Regions from separate parts of the Paenibacillus thiaminolyticus genome, predicted to be linked through region 2. Evidence: a T-box and tRNA genes for the amino acid it is inferred to sense, from the RefSeq annotation. Region 2 holds a T-box; the other regions hold tRNA genes.
The links. A T-box is a leader RNA that pairs with one kind of tRNA and senses whether it is charged. The one in region 2 lies ahead of leuS (leucine--tRNA ligase), so its partner is inferred to be a tRNA-Leu.

Region 1 (3,483 bases), 2.5 Mb from region 2:
ATACAAATTCCAGGCTTACAGATTATTACGTTGTCATTGTGTTGACAGACATCTATTAGATAAGTATATTGTAGTTACCGACTATGTAGTCGGTAACTACAATAAGAAATGGGTGCACTTCATGGAAAAGAATTATGGGCTCCAACCGCCGATACCATTCAGCTTCAAATCTTTTGCAGGGTTTATCGTCATTTTCATTATTTGGCAAGGAGGCACTTTATTATGGTTAAATCTAATTCATGCTTTAATTCCCGCTACTCACTCAGGATTACCTAGTTTGATCACGCTATATTTGTCCTTTTCTTTCCTGATTCTCGGAGTCTGCATCGTCACCAGATATTTTTTCAAAATTCGTTTTCGAGCATTTTTGTTTGAAGGTAAAAGGCCTAATTACCGAAAATTTGCGATTTATTTTTCACTATACGGATTGGCACTTATCCTGTATTTACTTGTCGATATCGCTCTGCATCCTCAAGCCTTTACGCTTCATTTCAATCCGCTTCCGTGGTTAGGTGTACTCATTGTTACCGCACCTTTGATTTTGATTCAAAGTGCTGCTGAAGAGATTTTGTTCAGAGGGTATATGTACCGTATCTTCAGATCATTAAGAGGCGGTGTATTCTGGTCCATCCTCCTCACTTCCCTTACATTTGCCCTGGTCCATGGACTTAACCCCGAAATGCTAAACTACGGAATTTTTGGACCATTGTATTACCTGCTAGGAGCATTCTTTCTGGGAATCGTTGCTTACCGCACCAATGGACTGGCCGCTCCCATCGGAATTCATTTTGCCACGAACATTTTCAATACATCTATTTGGGGATATGGATCATCGGCTTTGGAAAACATGGGGCTGCAAAGTATTGTTTACCGCCATACGTTAGATATGAGGTTTGCATTCTTTGGGATTTTTGCTATCGTTATCTCATATAGCGCATTTCAATTTTTCAAACATAAAAGGAACCGTTTGTAAGGTTCCCTGGAGGAGCTTATGAGCAGAAGGCGATTGCCGGCAGAAGAAGCAAAAACGATTATTTTAAACCATGCCAAGTTGTTATTTATTGAAAAAGGTTATGATCGAGCTACAATGGACGACTTATGTGCCTTGACACAGATGAGTAAAGGCAATTTGTATCATCATTTTAAAAACAAAGAGGTTCTCTTTCTCCAATTGCTTACCCAGCATTCGGAACAAATGTCACAAAAGTGGCTTCTTTTGGCCGAGCAATCCAAGTCTCCCAGCCAGCAATTGCTTGAAATGGCTGATTTATTCGGAAGAGATTGTGAAAGTCCATTACTCCAAGCGCTCGAAGAGTATGCCAGAACACTTTCCAGCGAATCCGAAGCATTGGCTACATTGAGAGAGATCACAAATGTAGCCTATCGTGCAATAAAACAGGTGCTGCAAAAAGGGATCGCCCAGGGCGTTTTCATTAATGAAGATATCGAAACGTTGAGTTTCGGTGTAATGTCCACATTGGCTGGCGCAACGCAGCTCTGCCTAACGATGCCAAAATTAAGCGGGGAAGAATATGCAGCCCTGCATGTCAAGGCGATCAGACTGCTTTTGAAGGGAATATCGATTCATGATCCCAGCTGAAAAAATGAGAACATACTTAACTTTAATACAACGTATCGGATGACAAGTACATGATCCCATTCCCGGATGGTTGATTAACGGTTTCTATTGCCGGCATCTACAAGATTACACGTTCAACAATAGGTTCCTCTCCATCGGGAAACATTACAGAAGCAGATCGAAAAGTTCTTGGGCAAGATCGGATTCTACCACTCGTTCCGGTCTTTCAGGAGCTCCTGCAACGAGTACAAAGATTACGTTTATTTAGATTCCAAGCTTTCTTCTGCCCAGGCAATGAGCCCCAGCTTAAAGATATTGAATAATAAAAAGGCTCCTGCTCTGCCAGAAACAGCAGATCAGAAACCTGTCATTGTTAAGTATGGTGCGGTCAAGAGGACTCGAACCTCCACGGTATTGCTACCACTGGCACCTGAAGCCAGCGCGTCTGCCAATTCCGCCATGACCGCATATGCATGTTATGTAATGTAACTGTCAAAGCCGTTATCATCGCCTCAACAATCATTAGTATATCCTATCTAACATCTGATGTCAAGCATTTGAACACGTAAAAATTATTTTCCTGTGAAAATGTCACCCTGTGGACAGCAGGGAAGAACCACGCCTGAAGAACGTGGTTCTTCATCATTGAGCGGAAGCTCTTCATACGCTCATCCTGCCCGCTTCTCCCCCGGCGAATTGCTGTCCGTTCATTGGAGAGACAGCCGGTTCAATGATACACTGCCTTCATTCGCAAACGTTACGAACCGGCAGCAATGGGGAATAGCGCGCCCAGAACCATGGCGCCAATAATCGCGCCGCCGGCAATCGGCTTTTTGAAGTAATAAAAAATGCCTGCGCCGATCGTCGCGCCGATCCCGACCGGAATCGAGGCCATGACGGCCGATATGACGATGAGCGGCCCCAAGTAACGGCCTGCGGCGTTGCCTGCTCCCATCATCACGTCCGCGCCGAATGTTGAATTGGCCGCGTTGATCGTAAATTTGCGGATCATAATAATGACCGAACCGACGAGGGCGCCCAGCCCGGCTCCCGTTAATAGGGCGAGCGGAAACGAAGTAAGCGGAGCGGTAATTCCAGCCCCGAGCATCAATGCCGGGACGCCGATGCCGATTCCCGTCTGCAAGGCGCCGCCGATATCCAAAATGCCAACGAGCGGGCCTTCAAGAATGCGGGCGAACAAGAAGCTGGCGCCGAAGGCTGCGGCCGCGCCATAACTGCCGCCCTTCATGCCTGCCTCCAGCAGCGCCACAATCGCAATATCGTTAAATGCGCCCACATGATAGACATAATATAAATGCGTCCCCGCAAAAATACCGGAAGACAAGCAGGCGACAAACCAGACGAACGCCCATTCCGAATACCAAAAGCCTTGTTTTGCCGTCTCCATGCTAACGAACCTCCGATCCGAAAAATGCGTGCAGATCAATGAGCCATTGCGGAATGTTCTCCACATGCAAGCTGCGGAGGAGTTGAACATCGAAGCCGCGGAAGAAAGCGCTCAATGTGAATAATAGCACAATCGCCGCAACAAGCGTCTTCGTAATGCGGTTCCAGCCGCTGTCGTCCAAGCCTTTGCCGACCAGTATCCCCAGTACAAGCCCTGGCACGGCATTGCCCATAATCATATGTGCGAATCCGCCAAGCACAGTTGCCCATAAGCCCGGGCGCTTGCCGGCGTCCATTGCCGCGGTCCAGAACACGATCGGCATGATCGGATTAATAAGCCAATTCGCCGCCGGCACCAGCACCTGCGTCGCGACGGCTTGCAGAGATGCCGGAATGGCTGCGGCCGTGGAATTCAACAGAGGCACGAGGATAGCGCCGACCAGCGCTCCGGCATACGCCATTTTTTTCGGATTGTGCAGCGTATCCTCCACATTTTT
Region 2 (3,483 bases):
TCGGAATCGGCTCTCCCCAATACCGCTGGCGGCTGAACAGCCAATCGCGCAGACGGTACGTAACCTTAGGCTGGCCGACGCCTTCCGCAGTCAGCCACTCATTCATGCGGGCAATCGCCTGGGCAGTCCCTAGCCCGTTCAGGAAGTCCGAGTTCACGTGCGGCCCGTCGCCGCTGAACGCTTCCTTCGCCACATCTCCTCCGGAGACGACTTCCACGATCGGCAGCTCGAATTGCTTCGCGAATTCCCAGTCCCGCTGGTCATGGCCCGGAACGGCCATGATGGCCCCGGTTCCATAACCGGCCAGCACATAGTCGGCAATCCAGATCGGAAGCTTCGCTCCGTTCACCGGGTTGATCGCATACGCGCCGGTGAACACTCCTGTCTTATCCTTCGCGAGATCGGTCCGCTCCAGGTCGCTCTTGCGCGCAGCCTGCTCCTGGTAAGCTTGAACCGCCGCTTGCTGCCCGGAAGTCGTGATCCGGCCAACCAGCTCATGCTCCGGCGCCAATACGCAGTATGTCGCACCGAACAGCGTGTCCGGCCGCGTCGTGAACACGGTGATGTAGTCCTCACGTCCGTCGATCGCGAAGCGGACCTCTGCCCCTTCGGAGCGTCCGATCCAATTGCGCTGCATATCCTTCAGGCTCTCCGGCCAATCCAGCTCATCCAGATCTTCGAGCAGCCGCTCCGCATACTCGGTAATCTTCAGCACCCATTGCCGCATCGGCTTGCGGATGACCGGATGGCCGCCGCGTTCCGACTTGCCGTCGATCACTTCCTCGTTGGCCAGCACGGTTCCGAGCGCCGGGCACCAGTTCACCGGAATCTCCGCTTCATACGCGAGTCCGCGCTTGTAGAGCTGGATGAAGATCCACTGAGTCCATTTGTAATAGTCGGGATCGGTCGTACTGATCTCCCTGTCCCAATCATAAGAGAAGCCGAGCGACTTAATCTGGCGGCGGAAATTGTTGATATTCTTCACCGTAATGTCGCGCGGATGCTCGCCCGTGTCGAGCGCGTGCTGCTCGGCCGGAAGGCCGAACGCATCCCAACCCATCGGATGAAGCACATTGTACCCCTTCATGCGCTTGAATCGGGAAATGATGTCGGTCGCTGTATATCCTTCCGGGTGGCCGACGTGCAGCCCTGCACCTGAAGGATACGGGAACATGTCGAGCGCGTAGAACTTCGGCTTGCTGGAGTTCTCCTCCGTAGCGAATGTCTTGCGCTCCTCCCAGTACTGCTGCCACTTTTTCTCCAAAATTTGCGGTTGATAGCCATGCGGCTGATTGACTTCTTGACTCATCCGTTATCCTCCTTGCCGTGCCCGGTGAAGGCTGCGCGCGCAGCCCGCCCCGCACCTTATGCGAATATCATCCTGCTTGAACCCGCAAGAGACGGGCCCTTCCTGCCCTCTCAAGGAATCAGGCACCAGTCCGCCCGATTCGTGCGGGAACCTCCCGCTTCCGTTCCGTATCCGCGGGACACGGCCCGGTACCGGGCCAGGTTCATGGTGCTGCAACCGAAACGTCACGCGTGCCCGCCGCTTATCTATTCCGATACAGCAAAAAACCTCTCGCCCTTAGCGAAAAACGCTAGGGACGAGAGGTTCAATTCCCGTGGTACCACCCTAGTTAGCGAAAGGCATGCTTTGCCTTCCACTCCCTCTGCACCGTTAACGCCGGTGAATCGTCACAGCCTCCCTGCCGATCGGCTGTGAGACTCCGAGGCGAGTTCGCTCCTGCCCATCACCGGCTTCCACCAACCGCCGGCTCTCTGTGCGATGCGCGCATCAAGCTACTAATCCTCATCACAGTCTTATTGCACTTCTTCAATTATGCATAACCTTACCCAGCTTACGCAAGTAGTTATATCATAATGAAAAGTAAGGATATTGTCAACGATTGTCGCCTAGCCGCTGCTTCACGGCCGGCTATTCCTTCAATGCCGCATAGAAAATGCGCGCGGACTGGCCGTCCGGCGGAGACCATCCGAAGTCAGCGTACATCTCCACTCGGGCAAATCCGGCCTCGCGCAGCCAGGACGCCATCGCTTCCGTCTCATAGGCGCGCTGAACATGGGCTTCGTCGATCCGTTCGAACAGGGCTCCTGCCTCTTGCCGGATGAAAAAAGTCAGCTGATGCTCGATCTCCCGTCTCTCCTCATCATAATCGCAGAACCAAATGTATGCCAGGTCGTCGTCGTCATACGCAAAAGGCTGCGTGTCTGCGTACGACTCGAACTGGCGCCTATGATGCACATCGAACAAGAAGACGCCGCCGGCGCGCAGCTGCCGGAACGTGGCGGCGAACACCCGCTTCACATCCGCCTCTTCGGTAATGTAATTCAGGCAATCGCAGAACGACACGACTGCGTCAGCCGGCTCGCCGCCATTCCATTCCCGCATATCCTGGCACAGCCAACGGATGCTGCCCGACTTCGCGGGCGCGGAGGCGGCCTTCTGCTCGGCGACGGCCAGCATCGTCTCTGACAGGTCGATGCCGGTCAGCGCATATCCTCTGACGGCGAGCGGAAGCGTAATATTGCCCGTTCCGCAGCCCAGGTCGACGATCCGCTCCGGCTTCGACGGCATATAGCGTCTCCATGCCTGCTCGGCGAATTCCACCCAGGCGTCATAAGGCATATCTTCCATCAAGCGGTCATAGACCGCGGCAAAGCGGCCATAAGATTCCATCAGCCTCTCCGTCCTTCCCTCGCGCTGCGGCATGGTTAGCGCTTCTTCACCTGCGCCGTTGCCAGCGCTTCTTCGCCTGCCGCGTGTCAGCGCTTCTTCGGCCGCGGCGGAGCCGGCTTCTCGGTCTGGAGGATCTGCTGCAGCTCATCCGCGCCAATCGTGGCGCCCTTCTCCGACAGCTCCGTCCAGCTTCCTTGCTGCTTGACGAGCCCGGCTCTCATCAGCCGCCCGACCGCACGCTTGAATGCCGACTTGCTCATGCCGAACCGCTGCTTCACAATATCAGCCGGCGTCTCGTCGGAATACGGCATCGCCCCGTTCGGACGATCCCGCAGAAACGAGAACAGACGATCCGCATCCATATCCATGCCAATCTCCTTGCGTTCGGCCATCGTCACGTTCACGCGGCCGTCCTCGCGAATATGAGTGACGCGCACGCGCACCTTCTCCCCGAGCCGGAGCGGCCGCGGCCGAAGCGACTCGTGCAGGAATCCGATGGCGCCGAAGCCGATCGGACCGCCATCCAGCACGAGGAAGGTCCCCATCTTCAGCGCCCGGTAGACGACGGCCTCGTGCCAGGTGTTGCGCCAAGCATCCGGCGCATGGAAGGCCAGCGGAACGAGGTCCTGTTCCAGCGCCGCCCGCGCCACGAGCCGGCCTACCCGGTCGTGGATCATCTTAACATAGACCGTGTCCCCGACTTGGGGATGAAGCGGCTCGTAATCGGGCAGTTCGCCCTTCGGGAGCAACAGCTGGCGCCCGATGCCCATTTCCAGGAAGCAGCC
Region 3 (3,483 bases), 2.6 Mb from region 2:
TCCTACCGGAGCTGCAGGTTCTATTGGTCCTCCTGGAATTCCTGGAGCCCCTGGAGCCCGTGGAGCCACCGGAGCCACCGGAGCAACCGGAGCCGGGGGAAGAGATGTTATTATCCCATTTGCATCAGGTATACCCGTTCTGTTAGTATCAGCTTTGTTAGGGACAAATGGAACTCAAGGACTTATTGGATTTGGTACTAATGGTACTGTTGTTGCTATCTTAGGAGGTCAAATTGACATCGAAGGTGGAATAGGTGAACTTGTAAACGAAGCATTCTCCATGCCACGAGATGGTAATCTGACTTCAATATCGGCATATTTTAGTACAACAGAAGCTCTTACGTTATCAGGTGTTATTACTATTACTGCTCGGGTGTACACGTCCCCAGTACCAAATAATATCTTTAACCAAGTTGCTTCTGTTGATTTAGCTCCAACCTTAGGACCTGGAATAGTTGATGTAGGTACTATTTCTAGTGTAACTACAGCATTACCAAATATCCCTGTAACAGCAGGAACCCGTATATTAATCGTATTTACTGCTGAGGCAGAAGGTTTGGATATTGGATTAGCAGTCGCTGGTTATGCGAGTGCAGGGTTAGGTATTAGCTAGATAATTGATAGATTAAGAGCTTATCAAGTAAATTGATTGGTTCAGATTATTGACAAACCCCAATTTTACGGGGGTTTGTTTTTTATATCAGCCAACGTACAAGAAAAATAAGAAGACAGCCTGAACCGGCCCTCCCGTGGTAGGTTGTGGCAATCTTCATCACGTTCTGGCATATGGCGGTCATCAATGCTTGCTGCAATTTTTTCTTTCCGCGGAACCGGCAGTAGCGAAGCCAATGGAGTCTCTTGGCATCCGCAAAGCTTCGCTCAATGGTTTGGTACCGTAATCAGTACAGATATTTACCGGATGCACTCATGATGATTTGCTTAATCCAATGAATCAATTCATGAAAAAGCACCGAGTAATAATGATTCATGACTTCAAATTGCTTCATTAATGGCATGGTTACACGAACAAAAAATTTATTATAGTCGACCTTTGCTAGGCTTATATGGATAATATCCGGACCTCTTATATACCCCATAACAATCTTTTTAGCTGCCTCTAAAGTTGTATGGTCCCATGTTTTAATTGACTCTTACTAATCTTCAAAACACGCTAGTGATAAGTGATATAAGTGTTGAAAATAATGTATGTGTGGAGGAGCGATAATATCACAAAAAAAAGTCCTATACATATACATAAATTTAACTTAACTGAATTTACTTGTTAGGAGATGAAATTCTATGCAAGAACCTGCACAGCTACTGAATCAACAACCGTTTATCGGTTGCTATCCCTCGTTGATCTCTCCAGAAGCTTGTCAATCCTTAATTAATTTAGCACGTGGCCAGTTAACACCAGCAACCGTGGTTGGTCAATCCGGGGGGTTAGAAGTTTCTCATTTAAGGATTTCAGACTTGACTTGGTTTGACCATAATCACAATGAAGTTGTACAAAGTATATGTAAGCAAATGGCAGAAATTGTTGAGCAACCCATTCATTACGCTCAAAATTTACAAGTTGCTCATTATAAACCGGGCGGGAAATTTGACGCTCATTTGGATTGTTATGATTCGCAAGAAGCACACAAAGCATTTCTCGAGCAATCAGGTCAACGGTTATATACTGCGCTTCTTTATTTGAATGATGTTGTCACTGGAGGAGAAACATATTTTCCGAATTTAAATATCGAAGTTTCTCCTACAACTGGAACTTTATTAGTTTTTGAAAACTGCCAACCAGGTACATCCATTCCTGATCAGCGATCGGTACATGGATCAAAAATTCTAATGAGTGGGGAAAAGTGGATTGGTACACTTTGGTTTTGTGAGCGACCACAATATCAAGTATGAACCTCACCTACATTAGGCACATGCAAGAAAATAATAGACTAAAACTGTCTCAGGAAACGAAAAAAATCTTAGCAAACGGACGCCATATTCAACAAGCTGAAGAAAACGCATGAAGAGACGAAAGATCAGAATAACGTCTTTCGCATCTCAATCGATACGAAAGACCGCGTAAAGATTGGCGATTTTTCCAGAGGTGGATCCAGTCGAATCGCGGTAAAAGCGGATAAGCACGATTTTTCCAAGGCATTTGTCACGCCATTTGGACTCCTGGAGATCAAGGCAGATCAAGTAGCGCTGTCTTTTACGAAATCCAAAGTCACCCCTTGTGTACCAGCTTAAAGATTTTGAATAACAAAAAGGTTCCTTCTCTGCCAGAAAAAGCAGATCAGAAACCTGTCATTGTATAAAGTGGTGCGGTCAAGAGGACTCGAACCTCCACGGGTGTTACCCCACTAGAACCTGAATCTAGCGCGTCTGCCAATTCCGCCATGACCGCATATTTAGTATCTTACATTTCGTAATTTAATTTTCTTAGCGACAAGAAATATAATATCATGGATTCGGATATGCGTCAACACTTTTTCGCAAAATAATTTGAACCCATTTCGTAACGGCACCTCATGCCCCTATGGCCGCGATCAACGACAACAAACAGGACGGACTGTCCCGGCAAGACGACAGTCCTTCCATATCGTCATTCGATTCAGGCCTCGCCTTCGACTATTTCGATTATCGGGCCCGAGTTCCATTCCTCAAGCTCCGGCCGCGGGTCGCTGAAGGGCTGGATCAAATAGCTCCGGCTCAGCTTCACGATGCGCCGATTACGCTTGCGAATCATCACCTCGTCCCCGCTCCAGGCGACGACGGTGCCTGTCACATCATTCGCTTCGATCATATCCCGTACGACACGCACCTTCGTACCCTCCTGGCGGAACCGGTCAAGCATCGTCTCGTCCATCATGGCCGCACCTCCTTTCTCATCTCGACTGCACCCAGCGAGTCTGGCTCATACTGCAATAGGGAACAAGGCCTGCCGGCTAACGCTGACAGGCCTTGCTTCCTCCGTCACGTGAAGGTTATCCGCCGACATGCTCTCTGGAATCGTTCGTCTCGAACCAATAGTCCAGTACTTTCGCCGACATGACGCGTTTTTGTATATATTCGACTTGCTGCGGGGTGAATTGGTCGTGCCAAGCCACCTGCAGCTGTTCGCACAGTTTGACGATAGTCAGTAATTCGGACCAGGCCACGTAACGTTTGTACCAGAAAAATTGAGGGTGTTCAATCATATAGGGGTACAAATCATCGAACTCCGTATGCTTACAATCGAGAGCCCGTTCAAAATGCACCTTCGCTTCCGACACCTTCTCCTGCAAAAAACGAGCTGTTGGTTGATCAATCATCTTCGTCGCCCCCTCTCACCAACTTATCTTTTATTATATGCCAAACAGGTGAATGGAGAAAGCAGGCAATTTCATACATTGACTGCAACTTCTTGGAGTGAGTGCCGTCTATATTAATGAGAGTGTCCTAAGTCCCGCTCTCCTTAGTTACAAATAACCTGTTACGGTTCAG
Region 4 (3,483 bases), 3.2 Mb from region 2:
AGGAGCGCCAGGATGGTCATTGTGCCATCGCTGTCCAGCGGGCAGCCGATCGGAACAGTTCGGATTCTCCTAACTCCTGTCCTTACTCAAATCCTGTCCTTATTCAAAGGAGCATAATTCTGTGAATTCGAGAGTATGCAAGAGAAATGCGCTGCATGTAAAGGGAACCTCGGGGAGATGGTTCTTGATTATGCACCTGCGCGTTAGGGAGGGCGTCATGCGCGAATGGCTTGCGCGTAGGGCGAGGGCATCCACATGGGCGGGCGCCATGCGCGTGGGGCGAGCTGTCATGCGCGTGGGCGGGGGCATCCGCGTGGGCGGGGACATGCGCGGGGGCGGGGGTCATGCGCGTGGGGCAAGGGCATCCGCATGGGCGGGCGCCATGCGCGTGGGGCGAGCTGTCATGCGCGTGGGCGGGGGTCATGTGCATAAGGCGAATGGCATGCGAGTGGGGCAAAGGCGAAGCGCAAAGCCTGCAAAAATGGCGTTATTGTTCCACAATTCAGTTGAGGAGCGACTTTCATGCAATACAAATTATTCCGCAATCGTGTGAGAAAGCAAAATTCCTGCAAAACAGCATCAATTATTCCACAATCGTGCCAACCAGCGTAATTCCTGCAAAAACGCATCAATTTCACCCTATTACGGCACATATCCGGTTTACATTCCCAAAAAGATGTATTTTTGCATCAATTCTTACGAAATCCCCTATTTGGGTGAATAAATACTGTAAATTTGCAGGATTTACTCCTTGGCTCACAGTAGTCGTTGCGGGGCGAAGAAATTGCCGGATTCTCATTCCGGCCCCTCCCCCCCTCATTCCGTAGCATCCTCTTCATTCCTCCGCACCCTTCCGCATTCCTCCGTATCACTCCTCACTCCTTGGCACCCTTCCACATCCTTCCGTATCCTTCCACATTCAGCCCTTCCTCAGTTCTCCTGCTTCCTCTTAACCTCTCCCTATTTCTCTTCATCCCTCCCTATTCCTCTTTATTCCTCCCATAACGCTGACTCTCCTCACCCTCGTCCATCGCACAGGCTACTCGCCCCCGCTTACGCGCCAACTAAAAAAGCCGCTCTCCATCCGGAGAACAGCCCTTCTTGCTTGCGATGCGGTTCAATCTTCCTGCCCAACCTTCAGCACTTTTCCGGTCTGAGCATCCACTTCTATACGAACACCTTGTGATCCACCAACAGGATCACTTGAGGATCACTTGAGGATCACTTATGCTCCTACATGGGGAGTTCATGGTCATTTCGCAACCACCTCATAATCACTTCATAAGCACTACATAGTTCTTCTTCCCGGTATCGGACTCCAGAGCAACATGAAGAGCTTCTCCCTTCTCCTGCTGAAGAGCAATCGACTTCGCCTCTTGTCGCTCATCACTCTTGGACCGAATGATTAGCCTCATAGAGGGCATCATGCGCTTGGGACGCCGCAGCGGGCGGCGATGGCCGGCGTGGCCGTCCATCTGCGGGTGAGCATTTGCCAGAGTTAGGACACCAAGCCCCGTTTTTTCACACTTGAGACGATACTATGTCCTGGTCCTGATTATCGTTAATGCTATGTTCTGTACAAGAAGCTGCAATTATTCATCCAAAAAATAGTTCCCAAAACACAAAAAAAGCCTTATCACCAAGGCTTCCTCATTAGCTCTGTTATGGTGCGGTAGAGAGGACTCGAACCTCCACGGGCGTACGCCCACTACCCCCTCAAGATAGCGTGTCTGCCATTCCACCACTACCGCACATTGAATTCCTCAACAAGAGGACAACAACAGTTACTATACCATCATTTGAGCCGGATGTAAAGTGGAATTGTTCTCCATATGAATCCCTTACTTGAACCAGCCCTTCTCCTTGAAGCGCGTAATCGCTTCAATTCGGTTGCTCACATTGAGTTTATCCAGAATAACGGAGATGTAGTTACGGACGGTCCCCGTCGTAATAAATAACTGTTCGGCGATTTGCTTCGTATTTTTACCGTCAGCGATAAGCACCAGCACTTCTTTTTCCCGCTCGGTCAATGGATTCTCTTCGCCATACGCCTCGTCCACCAGCTCCGAGGCATAGATGCGCCGCCCGGCCATAATGATGCGAATCGAGTCCGCCAGCTCTTCACTGGGACTGTCCTTCAACAAATAACCGTGCGCCCCCGCCTTCACCGCCCGTTCGAAATATCCGGCTCTGGCGAATGTGGTCAAAATGATGACCTTGCATCCCCAGCCCTTTATCTCTTCGGCCGCATCCAAGCCGCTCTTCCCTGGCATTTCAATGTCCATGATGCAAATATCCGGCTTATGCTGATGAACTAATTGCACAGCTTCCTCCCCGTTAGAGGCCCGCCCGACGACACTCATATCCTCTTCCAGATCAAGCAGGGACGCGAGTGCGCCCAGCAGCATCCGCTGGTCCTCTGCGATTACGATTCGAATCATAACCCCGCCTCCTATTCTGACTGCTTGCATACGTTCGGCACTGTAATGATGACCGTTGTCCCATGATCAGGCACGATGTCCATACTTCCATTTACGAACTCAAGCCGCTCCTTCATGCCCCGCAGCCCGTTGCCCCGTAACACGGCTGAATCCGCCGCGATGCCGATTCCATTATCCTTCACCTTCACGCGCAGCTCGGTATCCATGGGCTCCATGATGATTGAACAGGCGGAAGCATGGCTGTGCTTAACGATGTTGGTCACTGCTTCCTTCAGGCACATACTGAGCACATTTTCGTTCAACAGGGAGGTGTTGGTTAGCTTCTGTTCGGCTTCCAGGGTGAACTCGATCTCGGCCGCCTTCAAAATCTGCTTGATCCGAAACAGCTCATCCTCTAACCTCGTCCCCCGCATTTGAGTAACCATTTCCCGCACTTCCTTCAAGGCGCTTCTGGCCGTTTGCCGGACATCCTTGAGTTCGAGTTGGGCTTGAGCAGGGTTCTTGCTTATTAATTTATTGGCCAAATCGCTCTTCAAACCGATTAGCGACAGCTTCTGCCCAAGCGTGTCGTGGAGGTCGCGCGCAATCCGTTGGCGTTCTTCCAGCTTGACCAGCTCGGAGATCCGCTTATTCGCATCCTCCAATTGCCCCTCCAGCTTCTCCCGTTTATTGCGGTTATACGTGGTGACGGGAAGGAGAATTACACCGATGAGACTGATAAGCACGAACGGAAGCTGGGAGATCAATACCGGATTTTTCGTGACGAATCCGAAGTTGAGCGTTGCGATCGTACTGACGAGATGAATCGAGTATAGCGTAATAAATCCGATCCGGTGTTGAATATTGCCAATAAAAAACGCCAAGAACAGGGCGAAATAGACATAGCCGAACAGCAAAGTCATCGTAATGGAAATCAATATTTGCAAAGAAGTCCAAAAGTACACTTGCCAACCTTTCACAACAAAAGAAAGCACGTAGCAGACGAAAAACATCAAAATCATGGCGATGCCAATGACGACTTCGTATGTCGAGGAGGAACGAA

Region 1: it encodes a tRNA-Leu, which carries the amino acid that the T-box ahead of leuS (leucine--tRNA ligase) is inferred to sense. The anticodon was not compared.
Region 3: it encodes a tRNA-Leu, which carries the amino acid that the T-box ahead of leuS (leucine--tRNA ligase) is inferred to sense. The anticodon was not compared.
Region 4: it encodes a tRNA-Leu, which carries the amino acid that the T-box ahead of leuS (leucine--tRNA ligase) is inferred to sense. The anticodon was not compared.

Annotation. Positions count from the first base shown of each region.
Region 1 covers NZ_CP041405.1:1,714,605-1,718,087, forward strand. The annotation lists gene FLT43_RS07675 (CPBP family intramembrane glutamic endopeptidase) at 122-973, shown strand; gene FLT43_RS07680 (TetR/AcrR family transcriptional regulator) at 992-1,600, shown strand; tRNA gene FLT43_RS07685 (tRNA-Leu) at 1,960-2,046, opposite strand; gene FLT43_RS07690 (DUF4310 family protein) at 2,337-2,987, opposite strand; gene FLT43_RS07695 (DUF4311 domain-containing protein) at 2,989-3,483, opposite strand, start outside.
Region 2 covers NZ_CP041405.1:5,799,678-5,803,160, reverse strand. The annotation lists gene leuS (leucine--tRNA ligase) at 1-1,309, opposite strand, end outside; T-box leader at 1,598-1,826, opposite strand; gene FLT43_RS25575 (class I SAM-dependent DNA methyltransferase) at 1,937-2,698, opposite strand; gene FLT43_RS25570 (CvfB family protein) at 2,785-3,483, opposite strand, start outside.
Region 3 covers NZ_CP041405.1:1,757,351-1,760,833, forward strand. The annotation lists gene FLT43_RS07950 (exosporium glycoprotein BclB-related protein) at 1-613, shown strand, start outside; partial or broken gene FLT43_RS07955 (transposase) at 696-929, opposite strand; gene FLT43_RS07960 (prolyl hydroxylase family protein) at 1,300-1,908, shown strand; gene FLT43_RS30805 (ISAzo13-like element transposase-related protein) at 1,993-2,247, shown strand; tRNA gene FLT43_RS07970 (tRNA-Leu) at 2,318-2,404, opposite strand; gene FLT43_RS07975 (hypothetical protein) at 2,612-2,869, opposite strand; gene FLT43_RS07980 (hypothetical protein) at 2,985-3,311, opposite strand.
Region 4 covers NZ_CP041405.1:2,575,928-2,579,410, forward strand. The annotation lists gene FLT43_RS29700 (hypothetical protein) at 1,275-1,415, opposite strand; tRNA gene FLT43_RS11590 (tRNA-Leu) at 1,666-1,751, opposite strand; gene FLT43_RS11595 (response regulator transcription factor) at 1,842-2,441, opposite strand; gene FLT43_RS11600 (sensor histidine kinase) at 2,453-3,483, opposite strand, start outside.